Aromatoleum petrolei: one gene and its partner. The protein of the gene in region 1 interacts with the protein of each later gene in a pairwise test. Links are inferred from orthologs where the notes say so. Each region holds a gene or a part of one and is shown on either strand. Other genes may lie near its edges.

Evidence for each region.
Region 2: the proteins of ToN1_RS22345 (region 1) and grxD interact in binary tests that used the Escherichia coli proteins (3 or more experiments, as listed by UniProt). The link is inferred for Aromatoleum petrolei from one-to-one orthologs.

Annotation. Positions count from the first base shown.
Region 1 is NZ_CP059560.1:4,881,755-4,884,990, reverse strand. What follows is about bases 82-3,002. They hold ToN1_RS22345 (BolA family protein), read left to right. Parts: upstream 82-1,357; coding sequence 1,358-1,648; downstream 1,649-3,002. Other genes in these bases: ToN1_RS22335 (acyl-CoA dehydrogenase), read right to left, coding at 2,544-3,002; ToN1_RS22340 (peptidylprolyl isomerase), read left to right, coding at 1,648-2,430; ToN1_RS22350 (YciI family protein), read left to right, coding at 1,062-1,361; ToN1_RS22355 (septation protein A), read left to right, coding at 454-1,062; ToN1_RS22360 (ATP-binding protein), read left to right, coding at 82-412. In the rest of the region: more of ToN1_RS22360, read left to right, coding at 1-81; more of ToN1_RS22335, read right to left, coding at 3,003-3,236. UniProt on the Escherichia coli protein: Transcriptional regulator that plays an important role in general stress response. Has many effects on cell morphology, cell growth and cell division. Acts by regulating the transcription of many genes, including dacA (PBP-5), dacC (PBP-6), ampC and mreB.
Region 2 is NZ_CP059560.1:3,678,191-3,681,404, reverse strand. The notes cover bases 39-2,937. They hold grxD (Grx4 family monothiol glutaredoxin), read right to left. Parts: upstream 1,699-2,937; coding sequence 1,378-1,698; downstream 39-1,377. Other genes in these bases: prfA (peptide chain release factor 1), read right to left, coding at 2,690-2,937; prmC (peptide chain release factor N(5)-glutamine methyltransferase), read right to left, coding at 1,787-2,641; ToN1_RS16720 (nucleotidyltransferase domain-containing protein), read left to right, coding at 237-1,334; ToN1_RS16725 (HprK-related kinase A), read left to right, coding at 39-232. Outside these bases: more of ToN1_RS16725, read left to right, coding at 1-38; more of prfA, read right to left, coding at 2,938-3,214. UniProt on the Escherichia coli protein: Monothiol glutaredoxin involved in the biogenesis of iron-sulfur clusters.

The DNA of each region.
Region 1 (3,236 bases):
CACGCCGCCAAGCCTCTCCGCACCCGTGCGCACCCTGCCGCTTCGGCGCGCGGTCCGCAACCTGATCGACAATGCCGTGCGCTATGCGGGCGAGGAAAGCCCGATCGGCCTCATCCTCTCGAGCCGCGGCGACGAAGCCCTGATCGAGGTTGCCGACCGTGGCCCGGGCATTCCCGAGGCGGACATGGACCGCATGCGCCATCCATTCACCCGCCTCGAGACGGCCCGCTCGAATACCAAGGGCGCAGGCCTCGGCCTCGCGATCGTCGAACGCATCGTCGCCTCCCACGAGGGCCGTCTCGAACTGCGTGCCCGGAGCGGCGGCGGCCTGCGCGCCGTCATCCACCTGCCGCTCGAAGGACCCAGACGCGGGAGAATGCTCGCCGCCGGCAGCGAGGCTGGAAGCGAGTAGAGCGAACCGCTTGCAGCGCCGACTCGCTATAATCCCCGCGCATGAAGATTCTTTTCGACCTGCTTCCCGTCATCCTTTTCTTTGCCGCCTACAAGTTCGCAGGACACGATCCGGCTGCGGCGCACGAACTCGCCAGCAGGATTCTCGGCAACGGCATCGAGACTGCACAGGCACCGATCCTCATAGCAACGGCGGTCGCAATCCTCGCCACGATCGGCCAGATCGGCTGGGTATGGTTCAGGCACCGCAAAGTCGACACGATGCTATGGGTCAGTCTGGCGATCATCGTCGTGTTCGGCGGCGCAACGCTGTTCTTCCACAACCCCACCTTCATCAAGTGGAAACCGACCGCGCTGTACTGGCTGTTCGGCATTACGCTGGCGGGCTCGGAACTGCTGTTCCGGCGCAACCTGATCCGCAAGATGCTCGAAGCGCAGGTACGCCTGCCCGAGCCGGTATGGGGGCGCCTCAGCCATGCCTGGACGGCGTTCTTCATCAGCATGGGCGTCCTCAACCTTTACGTCGCCTACAACTTTTCCGAAGAGGCCTGGGTCAACTTCAAGCTCTTCGGCGGAATGGGCCTGATGCTACTGTTTGTCCTGGCACAGGGCCTCTACCTCTCCAAACACATCCAGGAGGAAACCAGCTGATGCTTTACGTGCTGACGGGCGAAGACGCCCCGGGCCAACTCGACGTCCGCATGGCCGTGCGCCCCGCACACCTCGCACGCCTCGAGAAGCTCCGTGACGAGGGACGACTCGTTGTCGCCGGGCCGATGCCCGCGATCGACTCGCCAGACCCCGGCCCGGCCGGCTTCTTCGGCAGCCTCGTGATCGCCGAATTCCCCTCGCAGGCCGAAGCCGAAGCCTGGCTCGCAGCAGACCCCTACGTCGCGAATGGCGTGTTCGCCCGCACCAGCGTCCGCCCGTACAAGAAGGTCCTGCCGTGAGCGTGATTGACGAGATCAGGAACCGGCTCGCGCCGCTGAATCCACTCTCGATCGAGATCGAGGACGAAAGTGCCCTGCACGCCGGACATGCCGGCGCGAAAGGCGGCGGAGGACACTACCGCATGACGATGGTGTCGGACGCATTTATCGGCAAGAATACGGTGGCACGCCACCGACTCATATACGGCGCGCTGGGCGAGCTGATGCGCACCCGCATCCATGCCCTCGCCATTCGCGCCCTGACGGCCGAAGAGGCCAACACTCAACCCACCAGAAAGGAACTTTGATGATTCGCTTTCCCAGCCGTCTCGCTCTTTGTCTCATGGCCGGCCTGATCGGCCAGGCAGCCCATGCGGCCGGCCCGGCCGCCACGGTGAACGGCACGGCAATCCCCGCGGCGCGCGCGGACGTGATGTTCAACGAGCAGCGTGCCCAGGGCGCTCCGGACAACCAGCAGCTCCGCGACGCAGTGCGCGAGGAACTGATCCGCCGCGAAGTTCTGGCCCAGGAGGCCGCAAAGAAGGGTATCGACAAGAAGAGCGAAGTGCAGGCCCAGATGGACCTCGCCCGCCAGGCCGTGCTGCTGCGCGCCTATATTCAGGACTACGTGAAGGCCAACCCGATCACTGACGCCGACCTGAAGAAGGAATACGACAGCGTCAAGAGCAAGATGGGCTCCAAGGAATACAAGCCCCGCCACGTCCTGGTCGAGACCGAGGACGAAGCCAAGGCGATCATCGCGAAGCTGAAGGCCGGAGAGAAGTTCGACGCGCTGGCCAAGCAGTCCAAGGACCCCGGCTCCAAGGACAACGGCGGGGACCTCGGCTGGAGCAATCCGGGCATGTTCGTGAAACCGTTCTCCGATGCCATGGTCAAGCTCGAGAAGGGCAAGTACAGCGAGACGCCGGTCAAGAGCGACTTCGGCTATCACGTGATCCAGCTCGACGACGTGCGCGACCTGAAGGCACCCGACTTCGAGGAAGTGAAGCCGCAGCTGGAGCAGCGCCTGCAACAGCAGAAGATCGAGAAGCACATCATGGATCTGCGCGCCAAGGCGAAAGTCCAGTAAGCATCCCGAGCTGAAACGCAAAGGGCCGCCCCGAGTGATCGGGGCGGCCCTTTTTTGCATCACTTCATCCCGAAACACGCGAAGGAGGGCTGTCACCCTCCTCCGCTGCGTCGTCAGAACTGCGCTTCGTCGAGCGCCAGCGCACCCGCGGCGCCATTCACGACCGTGTAGGACAGCGCCTGCGCCTGCGGCAGGACGTGGTCGGCGTAAAAGCGCGAGGTGACGATCTTGGTCTTGTAGAACTCGTCCGAGGAGCCTTCGGCGATGCGCTGCGACGACACCAGCGCGGCACGCGCCATGAGCCAGCCGCCCGCAACGATGCCGAGAAGCTTGAGGAAAGGCACCGAGCCCACGGAAGCGGCCTTGATGTCCTTGCCGTAGGTGGCGAGCACATACTCGACCGCGGCTTCCAGTGCGGCGATGCCCGACTCGAGGGACTTGCCGATCGCCACGAACGACTCGTCGCTACCCCTTTCGGCGAGCAGGGGGAGCACGCCGCGCATCTCCGCGATCAGGGCCTTGATGGTCACCCCGCCTTCGCGCGCCGTCTTGCGGCCGATGAGGTCGTTCGCCTGGATCGCGGTCGTGCCCTCGTAGATCGTCGTGATGCGCGAATCGCGCAGGTGCTGCGCCGCACCGGTCTCCTCGATGAAGCCCATGCCGCCGTGCACCTGCACGCCGGTCGACGCGATGTCGATCGAGTTCTCGGTCGACCAGCCCTTCACGACTGGGATCATGAGGTCGACGAAAGCCTGGTTTTCCGCGCGCACCGCGGCGTCCGGATCGCGATGCGCTGCGTCGTTCGC
Region 2 (3,214 bases), 1.2 Mb from region 1 along the record:
CCGCTGGGTGATCTTCCCCCGCTTCGTGCCCGGATCCGCCCCCCGCAGCGAGGAAATCGGCCGCGCAGAGGCCTTCGCGCGCATTGCGGAGCAATCCTTCAATCGCGATCGCATGGGCGAGACTGGCTTTCACGCGCTGTGCGAGATGCTGGACAAGGCGCGGTGCTTCGACATTGCCTACGATTCGACCGACACCGCCCTGGCGATGGTGCGTAGCATCACCGGACGTTAACGCGATGCAATCGTCCGCCTGCAAACGTCTGGTTGCGACCCTCAAGACGCCGACGCAGGCTGCCGCGCTGGATCTGGCCGCTTGGTCCGAACTCGTCGCGAATGCGCGCGCAGCGAACCTTGCGGGCCTGCTCGCCGAGCGCCTCGCCGCGGCGGACGTCGCCATCCCGCCCGAAGCCGCACGACATCTCGACGCAGTCCGCCAGCTCAGCCGGCGACAGGCACTGTCGGTGCGCTGGGAAGTGCACGGGCTGCAGCGTGCCCTGTGCCGCCTGGGCATCCCGCTGGTGCTGCTGAAAGGGGCCGCCTACGCGGTGTCCGACCATCCCGTCGGGCGCGGCCGCCTATTCGGCGACATCGACATCCTGGTGCCGCACGACGCGCTCGGCGATGTCGAGTTGCGCCTGATGGTGGCGGGCTGGGCGTCGGCCAAGACCTCACCCTACGACCAACGCTACTACCGAACCTGGATGCACGAGTTGCCGCCGATGGTGAACGTGCGGCGCGGCACCGTGCTCGACGTCCATCACACCATCCTGCCGCTCACCTCGCGGCACAGCCCCGATGCGGGCACGATCATCCGCGAGGCGTCCACGCTACCCGGCCTGCCTGCGGTGCGCATCCCCCGCCCCGAGCATCTGCTCATCCACAGCATCGTTCACCTCCTGCACGAAGGCGAACTTCACAACGGCCTGCGCGATCTCTTCGATATCGATGGGTTGCTGCGCGCGGGAGCCAGCGAAGCGGATTTCTGGCCGCGGGTGGTCGAGGCCTCACGGACGCTCGATGTCGTCGCGCCGGTCGCATTCGGCCTCCACCTTGCCAGGCATCTGCTCGACAGCCCGATTCCGCCGCCGGTACTCGAGGATTTGCTCAACGCCGCGGGCGGGCCGGCCTCGCGGCTGCTGACGATGCTGTACACAACCGCCATGCGCCCCGAGAACGAGGCTGCCGAAAGCGCGGCGGCGGCGCTTGCCCGCTTCGCGATCTACGTGCGCGCCCATTGGCTGCGGATGCCGCCGTATCTCCTGCTGCGGCACCTCGCGCACAAATCGATCGTGCGCCTCAAAAAAGACGAGCCCGCCGCTGACGGGCGGGCCTGATCGCCATCCCGGCACGGACGGGTGCCGTGCCAGCCGAAGCGAATTACTTGACGCCGGCTTCGGCGAGCATCGTCTTCAACTCGCCGTTCTCGTACATCTCGCGCATGATGTCGCAGCCGCCGACGAACTCGCCCTTGATGTAGAGCTGCGGAATCGTCGGCCAATTGGCGAATTCCTTGATGCCACTGCGAATATCCTCGTTCTCCAGCACGTTCACCGAGAACACGCTGGTAACGCCCAGGTTCTTGAGGATCTGCACGGCGGTCGCCGAGAAGCCGCACATCGGGAACTGGGGTGTGCCCTTCATATAGAGCACGACCGGGTTGCTGGTGACCTGCTCGCGGATGACGTTCTGGATGTCCATGTTGCCGTTCCAAAAGTTGAGTAATTAACTCGGGAAATTCTAGGGATTGCCATCGCAGCCGTCAATAGGCACTGCAACGACAATGCCTTCAGCGTGACTCCTCACGCCCCAGCCACTGGCCGCCCGACACGCGCTCGATGCCGCCGAGGTCCTTCCACGACGTGATCGACGAGAACCCCGCATCCGTGAGCAAACCGCGCACCGCCGCCGCCTGGTCGTAACCATGCTCCATGAAGAGCCAGCCCCCCGGCTCCAGGTGGCGCGGCGCCTCCGCCGTAATCGCCGCGAGGTCGTCCAGCCCCTGGGGCCCTGCAGCCAGCGCCGTTCCCGGCTCGAAGCGCACGTCGCCCTCGCGCAGATGCGGGTCGCCCGCAGCGACGTAAGGGGGATTGGCGACGATCAGCTGATAGCGATCACCCCCCAGTTGCGAAAACCAGTCGCCGAGGACGAAGGACACGCTCGCCTTTAGGCGGGCGGCGTTGGCCATCGCGACCAGCAAGGCCTCGCGCGAACGATCCACCGCGGTCACGTCGGCGTCAGGCAGTTCAAGCGCAAGGGTCACGGCCAGCGCGCCGCTGCCCGTACCCAGGTCGAGAACCCGGGTGCGCGGCCTGTCGCCGAAGTGCGCCAGGGCCAGCTCGATGAGCAGCTCGGTGTCCGGTCGCGGAATCAGGACCGCCGGGCCGACCATGAAGGAGCGCCCGTAGAACTCGCGCTCGCCGATCAAGTAGGCCACCGGCTCTCCCGCCTCGCGCCGCTCCACCAGGCTGCGAAATTCCGCCCACTCGCCCTCGTCAAGCCGAGCCTCCGGATATGCGGCAAGGCGTGCCGCCGAACATTGCAGGACATGGCGGAGCAGCACCCGCGCATCGACGACGGCAATGCGGGCACGCGCCCAGTTCAATGCGGCGGCGATATCGGGCACCGTGTCGGGCGTATCCATCAGCGCCTCCACCCGTGCGGACTAGATGATCGCGAGGTCACGCTCATATCACTCACCGGCGAGCGCCGCGAGCTGTGCGGCCTGATGTTCCGCCGTGAGCGCACCAACCAACTCGTCGAGTTCCCCCTCCATCACCGCGTCCAGCTTGTACAGCGTGAGGTTGATGCGGTGGTCGGTGACACGGCCCTGGGGAAAATTGTAGGTGCGGATGCGCTCCGAACGGTCGCCGCTGCCCACGAGACTCTTGCGCGTCGCAGCCTCCCTCGCCTGCTGCTCGCGGAGCTGTATGTCGTGAATGCGCGCAGCCAGCACCGACATCGCCTGCGCCTTGTTGCGGTGCTGCGAGCGGTCGTCCTGGCATTCGACAACGATACCCGTGGGCAGGTGGGTGATGCGCACCGCCGAATCGGTCTTGTTGATGTGCTGACCGCCCGCGCCGCTTGCACGGAAGGTATCGATGCGTAAGTCCGCCGGATTGATGTTTACGGCCTCGAGCTCGTCGGCCTCGGGCATCACCGCAACGGTGCAGGCGGACGTGTGGATGCGCCCCTGCGTCTCCGTCGCCGGCACCCG